4 regions of the Glutamicibacter sp. genome follow, and region 2 is predicted to be linked to each of the others. Evidence: riboswitches for the same ligand, from Rfam matches in the RefSeq annotation. Region 2 holds a riboswitch; each other region holds the start of a gene.
What was found. Region 2 has a riboswitch for S-adenosylmethionine ahead of ACRDT3_RS09410 (O-acetylhomoserine aminocarboxypropyltransferase/cysteine synthase family protein). Riboswitches for the same ligand answer to the same signal wherever they lie in the genome.

Region 1 (3,241 bases), on a different contig from region 2:
TGGTTATGACGCTTTAAAGCAGCGGGCAGGCACCACGGCCTTGATCGCCGCGAATGCCTGCCCGCTGGAACCCGATTCCGAATGGGCTACTTGTTCAGGTTGTCCTTGATGACTTTGCCCAAGGAGGCTGGGGTGCGGCCGATCAGCTTGGCCAGCTCCCCGGAGTTCACCTCCAGCGCTCCTTCTCGAATGCGCATGTCGGTATCGACGAGGATGTGCGCGAATGGTCCGGGGACGCCAGCATCAGCGTAGATCTTTTCCAGCTGTTCGGGATCCATCTCCTGGTAGGCGATGTCCTGGCCGGCGGCGGCGCCAACAGCGCCAGCAAGCTGGGCGAGGGTGAATGGCTTGTCGCTGCCCAGCTCGTAGATATTGCCGTTCTGGTCCTCATCGGAAAGCAGCACGGCCGCAGCGGCCTCCGCATAATCGGCACGGGCGGCAGCGCTGATTTTGCCCTCGCCCGCTGCACCGAGCACCATGCCGCTGTTGAGGTAGCCCATCAGCTGGTCGGTGTAGTTCTCGATGTACCACCCATTGCGCAACAGCACGTAGTCGATGCCGGATCCGGCAAGCAGGCGCTCGGTGGCGATGTGCTCGTCGGCGAGCTTCATGCCGCCGGTCAGGGCGTTGGCAATGGAGGTGTAGGCGATCAGCGAGACATCCATGTGCTTGGCTGCGTTGATGACGTTCTCGTGCTGGGCGACGCGCTGGCCTACTTTGCTGGCCGAGATCAGCAGCAGCTTGTCTACGCCTTCGAGTGCGGACACCAGAGTTGGCTGGGCGTTGTAATCGGCAACGCGGGTTTCCAAGCCTTTGCCCGCCAGCGGTTCCAGCTTCTGCTCGGAGCGGCCAATGGCGACCAGGTCAGCGGCATTCGCCCCACGAGCCAGCAATGCGTCGATGACTAGATTTCCAAGCTGTCCGGTGGCACCGGTAATTGCGATCTTCATGAGGTCCTCTCGTTGGTCTGCAATCCACTACAACCATCGAAGGCATCGCCGAATTCCCCACCCATGATTGCTGGGGAAAGTCAGCGAGCGGGGGCAGAACTCCAAAGGTTCCGTCATAGAAGGGAAAAGTAGCGAAATATGTCAGATTGCTACGTGGATTGTTGCGCGATTTCCATGTGGAACCGGCCGGACTATGACTTGATGACGCCGATTGAAGTAACGCTTGCCGGCCTGCGGGCATGGACTACAGACTTGAATTGTTCGGCTCGTACAACCGAACACACACCATCCAGAGCGACTGAGAGATCTGGCTCAACGACGTCGCAGCAACCACCCGAAAGGGAGCGGTGCTACAGCCAGGACCGATGGAGTACTTTCACTTCGCGACGGAAAATCTGTGGATCACAGATGATTCTCGCGAGGTACGCTCCGCACAACCACGCACCAAGGGAGCGATGATGATTCGTCTTGAAAACGTAACGACCGCTTTTGGCAAGAGCAAAGATCAATTCACAGCCGTCAAGGATGTCTCACTGGAAATCCAGGCCGGAACCATCCACGGAATTATCGGATTTTCCGGTGCCGGCAAATCAACGCTGTTGCGCAATATCAATTTGCTGCAGCGTCCCACGTCGGGCCAGGTCATCGTGGACGGCGTCGAGCTGACCGGGCTCAGTGAAGGAGACCTGCGAAAGCAGCGCCACGAAATCGGGATGATTTTCCAGCACTTCAACCTGCTTAACAATCGCACCGCGCAACAGAATGTCGAGCTGAATCTGAAGTTCGCCGGTGTTCCGAAAAAGCAACGCCGTGAACGCGCGCTGGAAGCGCTGTCCATTGTAGACCTCGCTGACAAGGCCACCGCCTATCCTGGACAGCTTTCGGGCGGCCAGAAACAGCGCATCGCCATTGCCCGCGCGCTGGTCACCGAACCCAAGGTCCTGCTGTGCGATGAGCCAACCAGTGCCGTGGATCCAAGAACGACAACCTCGGTGCTGCAGTACCTCAGCGACATCAACGCCAGCCTTGGCATCACCACCGTCATCGTCACCCACGAGATGAACGTCATTAAAGCCATTGCCGACAAGGTTTCGGTCATGGAAGACGGAGCGGTAGTCGAAGAGTTCGCCTTGAGCTCGCTGCAAGAACCAAGCTTTGAACCGACGACGCCAATCGGCCGCTACCTGATCAGTGACGAAATCACGCTGACCCGCCAGCCCAAGCAGGCCCAAGCCCTCGCTGCCACCGTAGCCCGCGTATAGAGAACCTGGATTACCAATGAACTTCACGACAGTAGTGCTAGCCACGAGCAACGGCAGCGCAGCAGCTTTCAACCTTGACCGCATCATCGAACTTGCCCCGGAAATCTGGGTGGCCATGGCGCAGACCTTTGCGATGCTGCTGGTCTCCATCCCGATCGCGATTCTCCTGGGAACCCCGCTGGGTATTTGGCTGTACTCAATGTCTCCCAACGGTTTGCGCCCACGTCCGCGACTGCACCGAATCGTTGACGGGCTGGTCAATACGATCCGTTCCTTCCCATTCCTCATACTGCTGATCGCCATCATCCCGTTCACCCGATTTGTTGTGGGAACCACCATCGGCACCGCGGCGGTTATCGTGCCGCTGACCATCAATGCGATCCCCTATTTCGCCCGCTTTGTGGAGCAGAACATCAGCCAGCTTGGCAATGGCGTTGTCGAAGCAGCGCAGGCCATGGGCGCCACCCGGGGGCAGATCATCCGCGAAGTGCTGTTGACCGAAGCCAAGCCCGCACTGCTGTCTTCCATCACCATCATGACCGTCAGCTTCATCTCGTATTCGGCCATGGCCGGCCTGGTCGGCGGAGGCGGCATCGGCGACTTCGCCATCCGCTACGGCTACTACCGCTATGAAACCGGAGTCATGCTGCTGGCCATCGTCCTGATGATCCTGCTGGTGCATGCAGTTCAATTCTTCGGAACTCGGCTATCGCGCGCCGCCGACAAGCGCTAAACACAGAACCCGCTCAACTCGCATTTCAGCAAAGGACAACACCATGGCATTCTCTCGCCGCACCTTCTTGACTCTCGCCGCCGGCTCCGCCGCGATCCTCGCACTGTCTTCTTGCGGCCTGGCAGGTGGACAGGCAGCCGGCACGGGTGACAAGACCATCAAGGTTATTGTCACCGAATCGGCCCCATCCCAGGAACCAACCAAAATCGCCCAGAAACTGCTGGCCGAAAAGGGCTGGACCCTGGAAGCGACCTATGTCACCGACATCGTGCAGCCGAACCACGTGGTGTCCAATG
Region 2 (3,241 bases):
AGGTCGGCCGGGTCTTCCAGCCCGACCGACAGGCGCAGGGTGGAGGTGTTCAGGCCCGCGGCGGCCAGCTGCTGCTCCGAGAGCCGGCAGTGCGTCATGGTGGCCGGGTGGGAGACCATGGTGCGGGTGTCCCCCACATTCGCGGCCAGTGAAATCAGCTTGAGCCCGTCGATTACCGGGGAAACCAGCGACGGGTGGGCCAGCTCGATGGCCAGCACGCAGCCGGTGCCCTTCGGCGCCAGCGCCCGGGCCAGCTCGTGGCTGGGGTGCTCGGGCAGCGCAGGGTGGTGGATGGCGGCAATGCCCGGATACTCGGCAAGCGCGTCGATCAGCCTGGTGACGCTGCGCTGCACGTGGGCGGCGCGCACCGGCAGGGTTTCGATTCCGGCCAGGATTCCCTGGGCGCTGGCCGGGGCCAGGGTCGGGCCCAGGTCGTGCAGGAACTTGGAGCGCACCAGCATTGCGTAGGCGGCCGGTCCGTGGCGCTCAAGCAGCGAGGTGTTGTTCAGACGCACCCGCGGGGCGGCGATCTGTGGCCAGCGGGCGGCATCGGAGAAGTCGAATTTCCCCGAGTCCACCACGACCCCACCGAGCACCGAGCCGTGTCCGGCCAGGCCCTTGGTGGCCGAGTGCACCACGATGTCGGCACCGAGTTCCAGCGGGCGCACATTCAGCGGGGTGGCCAGGGTGTTGTCGACCACCACCGGGATGTTGTGCTCGTGGGCGATGGCCGCGATGGCGGGCAGATCGGCCACGGTGCACAGCGGGTTGGAGACCGACTCCAGGAAGAACGCCCGGGTGTCCGACTCAATGGCAGCGGCCCAAGCGGACGGATCGGCCTGGTCGACAAAGCTGATGCGGATGCCGAAGTCCACGAAGGTGTCGGTGAACAGGTCCACGGTGCCGCCATAGAGCGAGGAGGAGGCCACGATGTGCTTGGGTCCCTGGGTCAGGGCCAGCAGGGACAGGGCCACGGCAGCCTGCCCGGTGGCGGTGGCCACCGCGTGGGCCCCGCCTTCCAGTGCGGCCACGCGCTGTTCGAGAATCGCAACGGTGGGGTTGCCGGTGCGCGAGTAGGTGAAGCCGGCCTGGCGCAGCGCGAACTTCTCCACCGCTTCGGCGTGCGATGCGAATTGGTAGGCCGCGGAATTGTGCAGTGGCGGCAGCATCGGGCGGAAGTCTCCGCTCGGGCGGTACCCTGCGTGCACCGCGTCGGTTTCCTGGCTCATGGCTCCTCCTCGATTCTCTGCGAGGGAGTGCACCGATTGGCATCGTGCGGCGGCACGAAGCACAGTACGCGAAAACGCGTTCGGAACTGCTCCATCGTTCCTGGCGGTAGCACCTTTCGGTTTCCCGATGGTTGCTGCGGCGTCTCCGAGCCAGATCTCTCAGCCGCTCTTGATGGGTTGTTCTTCCATGGTTGGCTATCCGCCGCAAACGGTGCAAGCGGTATCCGGCGGCCGGCTTCATACAAGGCCGCTACGCTTCATATGTCGTCGCCTTGTCATGATGACGCGGGGGCCGGACCCCTTTTATGACGCGAGCTTTTGAGATGAATCGGCGTGATGTAGAGGTTTTGCTGGAAGTTTGTGACGATGTGCCGGTGCTCGATGACCGGGAGTTACGCCGCTGGCGGCTCAGCCGAGCACTTCTACCCCGAAGCTGGCGACCACCGTTCGCACTTCTTGCAGGTAGCGCTGGGCCTGGTCGGTGAGCGGAATGGCGGCGTGATCAATCCACCCGATCTCGATGCGCTCCTCGATGGCCAGCGGGATAGCCACGATGGAGGGGTCCAGCTCGTCGCTGATGATGCCGGTGGAAATCGTGTACCCGCCCAAGCCGATCATCAGGTTGAAGATGGTGGCGCGGTCCGAGACCTGGATTTCGCGCTGGCTGGAGCGCGTGGAGAGCACCTCCTCGGCGAAGTAGAAGGAATTATTCGCGCCTTGGTCGAAGGTCAGCCGGGGCAGGTCTTCGAGGTCTTCGAGCGTGACCTGGGTTCGGGTGGCCAGCGGGTTGCTGCGCGAGATGAAAATGTGCGGATCGGCCAGGAACAGCGGGTGGAAGACCAGCCGCGATTCGCGCAGCAGCTTGTCGATGACCTTCCGGTTGAAGTCGTTGCGGTACAGGATCCCGATGTCGCTGCGCAGCGTGCGCACGTCCTCGATGATCTGTTCGGTGCGGGTCTCGCGCAGCGAAAACTGGTATTCCTCGGCCCCGCTGGCCTGCACCATCCGAACAAAAGCATCCACCGAAAAGGAGTAGTGCTGGGTGGAGACGCCCAGCAGCCGCCGGGCCGAGGGGCGACCGAGATAGCGATGTTCAAGAAGCTCCACCTGCTCGAGCACCTGCCGGGCGTAGCCAAGGAATTCTGCGCCTTCGGCGGTGAGCGTCACTCCCCTGGCCGAACGCATCAGCAAGGTGCGCCCCACTCGCGATTCAAGCTCCTTCATCGCTGAGGACATGCTGGGCTGTGCGACGTAAATGAGGTCGGCCGCCGCGGAGATGGACCCCTCGGAGGCCACCGCCACAAAATAGCGAAGCTGCTGCAGTGTCAGACCATTCGTTCCCTGAACCATAGCCAGAGTCTATATCAATCCATAGTTATATCGAGTTACCCGATATCAAGAATCTCCCTGCATGATTGACGCATCGACTTCCCCTCGGCCTGCCCAGGCCTCCCAAATACAGATTGGCCATCATGGCAGACGCATTAAATTTCAGCATTAGCACCACCAGATTCGACGAGAATTACTCCCCTTCGACAAATTCGCGCACCACGACAAACTTCGCTAATTTGGCACGCGGAGAGCGCCGCGAAGAGAACCTGCGCAATGCCCTGACAATGATCAACCGTCGGTTCAATTCCTTGGCTCACTGGGACAATCCTCAGGGCGATCGCTATTCTCTTGAATTGGAAATCATTTCCGCAAATGTGCATTTTTCTGCCGATAATACCGACCAGCAATTTCCTCTTTTAGAAGTGCTTGAAACCACGATCGTGGATAAACTCACCGACACTCGGTCCCAAGGCATGGTGGGCAATAATTTTTCTTCTTATGTCCGCGATTACGACTTCAGCGTGGTGCTTCCAGCTTCGTGCAATGACAGCGGAGCTCCGGTGCTTCCAGAAGATTTTGGTGATCTCCACGGACAGCTCTTCCAGCATTTTTTGAACTCACAGGCATACCGTGAGCGTTTTGCCCAGCTGCCGGTGGTCTGCATCAGCGTCTCGACTTCC
Region 3 (3,241 bases), on a different contig from region 2:
GGCTTTGCCGATCAAGCTGATCCACCGGTTGCACTATTGCACGTTGGACGCAGAAAACTACCGATATTGGCAAAGGAGCCAACTTACCGTGTATGAACTACTTGTTCTGCTGATCCTTGTGGTGGCCATCGTGATGGTCACGGCACGTTTCAAGATCAGCCCCTTCCTTGCCCTCATAGGCGCCGCGATCCTTGCCGCCTTTGCCTACCGCATCCCGCTGGCTGAAGTAGCATCGACGGTCACCACGGCCTTCGGCAGCACCATGGGCAATATCGGCTTGGTGATCCTCTTCGGTACGATGATCGGCGTCATTCTGGAGAAATCCGGCGCGGCGATCTCCATGGCAGATGCACTGATCAAGGTTCTGGGGACACGATTCCCCAACCTGACCCTGTCGATCATCGGCTACATCGTTTCCATTCCGGTTTTCTGCGACTCGGGATACGTGGTCCTCAACTCCCTTCGCAAAGCCATCACCTTGCGTACCGGCGTCTCGGCGCTGGCGACTTCCATCGCGCTGATGACCGGCCTGTATGCCACCCACACGATGGTGCCGCCAACTCCGGGCCCGTTGGCTGCTGCAGAAAGCATCGGCATTGCCGAGAATCTGGGTTTGATCATTGCAGTCGGACTGCCAGTTGCCGCGATCTCGGCCCTTGCAGGCTTGGCCTACGCCAGCCGGTTCAACAAGTCCAAGTGGACCCCGCTGCCAAGCGACGACGAGCATGACATCGCCGAACTCGACTACGAGCAGCTGCGTGCAAGCTTCGGCAAATTGCCTAGCCCGGCGATGGCATTCATGCCGATCGTTGTTCCCCTGGTACTGATCTGTGCCGCCTCCATTGCAAAGCTGCCATCGCACCCTATTGGCGAGGGAACGGCACTTGAGATCCTTTCCTTCCTTGGTACTCCGGTTATCGCGCTGATCTTCGGCCTGTTTGCCGCGACCTTCCTGTTGCGCGGTGGCAACAAGCTGTCGGTCTTCAATGAGCAGATGAATGAAGCGGTGCGCACCGCCGCTCCGATCTTGCTGATCACAGGCGCCGGCGCTGGCTTCGGCGCGGTACTGGCCGCTTCGGACCTGACCACGATCCTTTCCGATTCACTCAGCGGACTGGGCTTGGGCCTGGCCGTGCCATTCTTGATCGCTGCTGCGCTGAAGTCCGCGCAGGGCTCGTCCACCGTTTCAATGGTGACCACTTCTGCTCTGGTCGCCCCGATGCTCGGTTCGCTTGGCTTGGATTCGCAGCTGGGCATGGTGCTTACCGTGCTGGCTGTCGGTGCCGGTGCAATGGTTGTTTCGCATGCAAACGACTCGTACTTCTGGGTTGTTTCGCAACTCAGCCGGATTCCGGTCATCACCGCGTACAAGACCTTGAGCGTGGCGACCGCCATCCAGGGCACCGCGGCATTTGTGACCGTACTGATCCTCGGATCCGTGCTGCTGTAGCAGCATGCCCACCGCGCAAGAAACGGATCGCACCATCGGTTGATGGGGCGATCCGTTTCTTTAAGCAGTATTGGAGTGGCTACGGCGGGCAGCCTAGATGCTGCGCGCAGCCTTATTCGCGTGAGAAGCCGAAACTATCAGCAGGGTGATGACCGCGAGGTAGCCGGCACCGGTCGCGGCGAAGGAGAGAGCCAATTGGCCCAATGCGCCGAGAACTGCGGCGATGGCCAGCGCCGCCCAGCCAGCCCACGAGGCAGCGGCAACCAGCGGAGCAGCCTGCTGATGCCCGGCAAGCCATGCATCGTCGCTGGCCAAGGTGTGGCGCGTCCTGATGCCGATCGCCGCATTGCGAGCAAGCTTGCGGTCCCGCGCCATCGGCGCGAGAAATCCTGCCACCAAAGTTATGATCAGCAACCCGAAAATGAACGCAATGACACTTACTGGATCCACTTGCCGTCCGTTCTGCGAGGCCTTCTTGAAAAGCCATTCTATCAATCGCGCTTTTAACCAATCGTCCCAAGGGAGCTGACCATCCGCGCTCGCAAAAAGCGCCGTGGACTTGGGTTTCGGATAGGCAGTGACGTAATAAGAAGGTCATATGAAGCACATCCGCCGGGGTTTGGACATGTCCGATGGGTCGAAGATGACGTAGTTTGTCCTTCGGTTCCTCCGTATGACAAAACCCTTTCCACACCCTGTCCGAGGATGCTTGACTCAGAGCACAACCCATCCAGAGCGGCTGAGAGACCTGGCTCCGAGACGCCGCAGCAAGCCTGTATTCCACAGGTAGTGCTACCGCCAGGATCGATGGATCCGCAGACTTTCTGCGTCCTTCGGAACCCGCAACTGACAGGGAGAAGAAGATGACTGTACTGAGCACCGAACTGCCGAGAGTTCCCTACACCGGGAACGCCGACAACGCCGAACTGGCCAACTGGCGCGCAGTGGCCGAACAATTGGCAAGCAACCTGGCCGCAGACGCGCTGGATCGCGACCGCAAGAACGAGCAGCCTTTCGCCGAAGTACGGCAGCTGCGCGAAGCAGGACTGCTGAACCTGCTGGTCCCCGCAGAATTCGGGGGAGCAGGAGCCCATTGGGAAACAGCCTTCGAAGTAGTGCGCATCCTTGCCGCGGCCGATGGCTCCATCTCGCAGCTGCTGGCATACCACTACATCAACCAGTCCGGCATCGCGTTCTACGCACCGGTTGAATCCCAAGCTGCCTGGTGGAAGCGAACCGTGCAGGGCGGCTGGCTTTGGGGCGACTCGGTGAACCCCGTTGACCCTGATTTGCGGCTCACTGCGGACGGCGATGGCTACCGGCTGAATGGGGTCAAGCGTTTCTCCACGGGTTCCGGCGTCGGCGAGGTCATTGTCATCAATGCCCTGGTGGAGGGCGGCGACTATGATGGCCAGATTCTTGCGTTCGTCTTGCCACGGGATATCGAGGGCCTGGAAATCGTTGATGACTGGGACTACCTGGGCCAGCGGCTCAGCGCCTCGAATTCCCTGAACTACCACAACGTGCGGCTTGAAGCCGGAGACTTGCTCGGATTCGTCACCGATGAGCCGGTCTCCACCTTGCTCACCCCAGGCATCCAGCTGGCGTTTGCCAACTTCTACCTAGGGATCGCCGAAGGTGCATTGGCCCGCGGCAAGCAGATCTTGCTGGGCCGCAAGAATGCCTGGCTGTTCTCGCAGGCAGAGACCTACTCGCAGGATCCGATTTTCCAGCGCACCGTCGGAGAGCTCAAGGCGCGCACCGCCGCGGTGGCGGCGTTGGCCGAGAAGC
Region 4 (3,241 bases), on a different contig from region 2:
CCATCACGCGCAACCGGTCCAGGTGCTGCCGCTCGAAAAGCTCAACGCCTTCATGCGGGATGGCTTGGGCACCGGATTCAATAAAGGCCGCCAGTTCCTTGGTGACCGGTTCAGCGAACTGGGCCAACCCGATTTCCTTGGTCTTCGGCAGGGGGCTGGAAGCATAGGCCAGCAAGGTCGGCGGGGTGCCTATCGGCAAGAGGTAGATGTGCTCTTCGCTCGGTCCGCGCAGCTTCCCTTCCATGCTCAGGCCATGTTCACCGCGCCGCACATCCACGTGGGCCATGGCCGGTTGCTCGCTGAACTCCACCGGAACCTTGGCCGAGGAACCGCCGTTGACGATCTGCACTCCTGCTTCACGCAGGGCTTCGAATGCATCCAGCAGGTCCTGGCCTGGCAGATCCATCAGGGAGATCCAGTCCTTGGGGTCCCACGAATGGCGGTAGCTATCTTGTTCAACATGTTCACGCAGCCGGTCCAGTTCAACGATCGCTCGACGCTGCTTCTTTGAGAAGCGCGTATCAAAGGCAACATTGCGCCAGCTGACCCCGGTCTGGATCCAGGGGCTCTTGGTGCCTCGGCGGGCCGGACGCGCCTGCAAGGTCAGCGCGTCCTCGCCGCCGTAGCGGGGTTCGCTGACCACCTTGAGGATCAGTCCCAGCGGTTCCTCGGCGGCCAGCGGCTCATCGGAAATAACTGGAAGGAGACGGTCAAGGGTACGTTCCCACTGCGGCTTGCTATTGCGTTTCCATGCGTAAGGATCCACCCCGGAGTCTGAGACGAAGAAGCCCTGGTCTTCTTCGGTGGTGACCTCAATGAGCAAGGCAGCGACATCTTCACAGGACTGGGCGCCCGGATGCTTGCTGCAGAAGCTGGTGAAGCTGATATTGCCGCGGTTGATTTCCAGCTCGACCATCACCGATTCGCGCAGCACCATTGCGGAAATGCGGGAATATCCCGGCTTCATGTCCCGGTGGACGATCTCCACTTTTCCGGAATCGCACAGGAACTGGCCCAGGTTGTATTCGGATTCGGTCACCAAAGTCTGGGCCGCAGAAAGTGTCAGCTGGAATTCCATACTCGCCGTTCATTGATCGTGCAGTGGGCGCCCGAGAGCTAGATTCCATCTTAGCGATCCCGCAGGCAAGATGCCCGGTGACGAAAAGTTACCTCTGCCCTTTACGCGCTGGCCCCGCAACCGATAGAAATGAACCACTGAATCACGAGTTCCACTCTTTGAGCCCTGGCTGAGTGGACGGCAACCCTCCTGCGTCATGGTGCGGGGTGCCCCAGGTGAAGATTCGACGCATCTTGAGCGCCAAGGTGCGTAAGCGATGGCGCCCCTTGCGCCAGAAAGGGGATCAATTCCTCATGTCTAATGCAGCATCAACCCTGACCGTATCCGAAAACCGCGCACAACGCCTGCAAGAAGCCGGCCAAGGGTGGGGCGAACGAATTTCGGCTGCCCCGCAAAACGCCAAATTGACCTTCACCGTCGAGGGCGAGGGCTTCGATTCGGTAGCGAGCAACATTGTCTCGGGCAAGCACACTTTCCAGGTCGACGAGCCAGCGGCCCTGGGCGGCAACGACGTGGCCGCAAGCCCCGTGGAATACGCCCTCGGCGCGCTCATCTCCTGCCAGGTTGTGGTCTACCGCTTGTACGCGCAGAACCTCGGCATCCAGGTGGACGAGGTGAAGATCCAGGCCAATGGCCACCTCGATGTCCGCGGCCTCTTCGGCATCGACAAGTCCATCCGCCCGGGCTTCTCGTCGGTGGATCTGGACGTTCAGATTGCCGGCCCGGAATCGGCCGAACGCTATGAAGAACTGCGTCAGGCAGTGGACGCCCATTGCCCGGTGCTGGATCTGTTCGCCAATCCGGTACCGGTGACCACCGCGGTGAGCATCGCCGAGGCCAGCTAGGCTCCGCAAACGATGCATCTGCACCGGGGCCTGCCCTCAGCCCCCGGTGCAGGTGCCATAGCCTCCACCGACAAAGTCGAAGGCGATTTCCCAATCGTAGGAAACTTCCGGTGAACTCCAACCGCCCGGACCCAGTGCCTGGACGCTGATGCTGCCCTGGTAGTTAGCGTTCCAGCCTCCGTTGACGCCCCAGACGGCAGCGGTGGCGGAAGCCGGCAGCTCAACGGTGGTGTTCGCTGGCAGGAATTCATAGCCTTCCGAGGTAGTCCCGGACTGCCATTCGGCCGGCACCACGCCATCCACGTGGACGGTGACCAGATAACCGGTTGCCTCCAGGCCCGAATCTGCCGGAGCCAGCCGCAACAGGTTCGGTGCCGAATTCCGTCCTTGGCAAGTGGTCTCCGGGCTTTGAACGCTCCCGGCAGTGGCCGAGAAGTCCCCCGTTTCCTGGGACACCCAGGCCGCATCGGTCAGCCGAGGCCCGGCCAATTCTCCGCTGCCGCCACCGAGCGTGGCCGCGCCGAAGCCAAGTGCCGCGCAGCCCAGCATCGCCAAGGCCAGACACTGCCCGCGCGTTGCCCTTCCTCCGCCCTTCATCACTGATGCTCCCTTGTTCCCGTTTCCCTGGACTTTGCAGTTTTCCCGGCCCTGCTCGCCAGCAGCAGCAATCCGGCGAGCACCACGCCCGCCCCGCCTAGTAGCAGTGGCCAATTGCCGAATCCGGTGCCGGCCAGTCCAGGGGCCGGAACCGTCGAAGGCTTATCCCGGTCCACGTTTCCGCCTGGGCTGATCTCCACGCGTTCTTCGCTCCCCTGGATTTCCAGTTCCAGAGTTCCGCGAGCGGCCTGCGCCGCTGCGGGCGATCCGGCGCGCAATTGGACCCGGAAGCGCAACCACTGCCGGGCAGTTCCTCGCTGGCCTCCCAAGGAGTAGTCCTGTCCTTCCGCCGGAGCCGAAAGCCGCAGCAACTGCCGGCAAGCACCCTGCTCAGGCCTATCGCATTGCACTGCATCGATATCCAGATAGCTGGACAGCTCCCCGGTAGCCCGCAGCGTCCGTTCCGCACTGGTACCGGCCGGGAGGCTGATGCCCACCAGCCACTGCGCCGAATCTGCCGGGGCCAGATGCATCGGGTCACCCTGGATCGTGGATACCACGGCAATCTGCCTTGCTTCGGAGGCATCGGCCGCCGCGGGCGCCAGGACCACAGCCAGCAGTGCGGCAACCCCGGCCAGCACGCACGCTGTCCGGCCGGGTCTCATCCGTCTTCCCTCGAAACGCTGCGCGGCCACAGGCCCCACACGACGAATCCTGCCGC

Region 1: another riboswitch for S-adenosylmethionine. It lies ahead of ACRDT3_RS14210 (methionine ABC transporter ATP-binding protein); the one in region 2 lies ahead of ACRDT3_RS09410 (O-acetylhomoserine aminocarboxypropyltransferase/cysteine synthase family protein).
Region 3: another riboswitch for S-adenosylmethionine. It lies ahead of ACRDT3_RS08555 (acyl-CoA dehydrogenase family protein); the one in region 2 lies ahead of ACRDT3_RS09410 (O-acetylhomoserine aminocarboxypropyltransferase/cysteine synthase family protein).
Region 4: another riboswitch for S-adenosylmethionine. It lies ahead of ACRDT3_RS15000 (OsmC family protein); the one in region 2 lies ahead of ACRDT3_RS09410 (O-acetylhomoserine aminocarboxypropyltransferase/cysteine synthase family protein).

What each region holds. Positions count from the first base shown of each region.
Region 1 covers NZ_JBOGEG010000026.1:50,764-54,004, reverse strand. The annotation lists gene ACRDT3_RS14215 (NAD(P)H-binding protein) at 87-950, opposite strand; SAM riboswitch class I at 1,233-1,322, shown strand; gene ACRDT3_RS14210 (methionine ABC transporter ATP-binding protein) at 1,406-2,212, shown strand; gene ACRDT3_RS14205 (methionine ABC transporter permease) at 2,229-2,945, shown strand; gene ACRDT3_RS14200 (MetQ/NlpA family ABC transporter substrate-binding protein) at 2,989-3,241, shown strand, end outside.
Region 2 covers NZ_JBOGEG010000012.1:48,615-51,855, reverse strand. The annotation lists gene ACRDT3_RS09410 (O-acetylhomoserine aminocarboxypropyltransferase/cysteine synthase family protein) at 1-1,229, opposite strand, end outside; SAM riboswitch class I at 1,318-1,408, opposite strand; gene ACRDT3_RS09405 (LysR family transcriptional regulator) at 1,638-2,579, opposite strand; gene ACRDT3_RS09400 (DUF1852 domain-containing protein) at 2,702-3,241, shown strand, end outside.
Region 3 covers NZ_JBOGEG010000010.1:68,039-71,279, reverse strand. The annotation lists gene ACRDT3_RS08565 (GntP family permease) at 89-1,450, shown strand; gene ACRDT3_RS08560 (SdpI family protein) at 1,544-1,900, opposite strand; SAM riboswitch class I at 2,174-2,264, shown strand; gene ACRDT3_RS08555 (acyl-CoA dehydrogenase family protein) at 2,314-3,241, shown strand, end outside.
Region 4 covers NZ_JBOGEG010000030.1:14,109-17,349, reverse strand. The annotation lists gene ACRDT3_RS15005 (DEAD/DEAH box helicase) at 1-1,078, opposite strand, end outside; SAM riboswitch class IV at 1,219-1,340, shown strand; gene ACRDT3_RS15000 (OsmC family protein) at 1,372-1,923, shown strand; gene ACRDT3_RS14995 (hypothetical protein) at 1,960-2,520, opposite strand; gene ACRDT3_RS14990 (hypothetical protein) at 2,520-3,185, opposite strand; gene ACRDT3_RS14985 (signal peptidase I) at 3,182-3,241, opposite strand, start outside.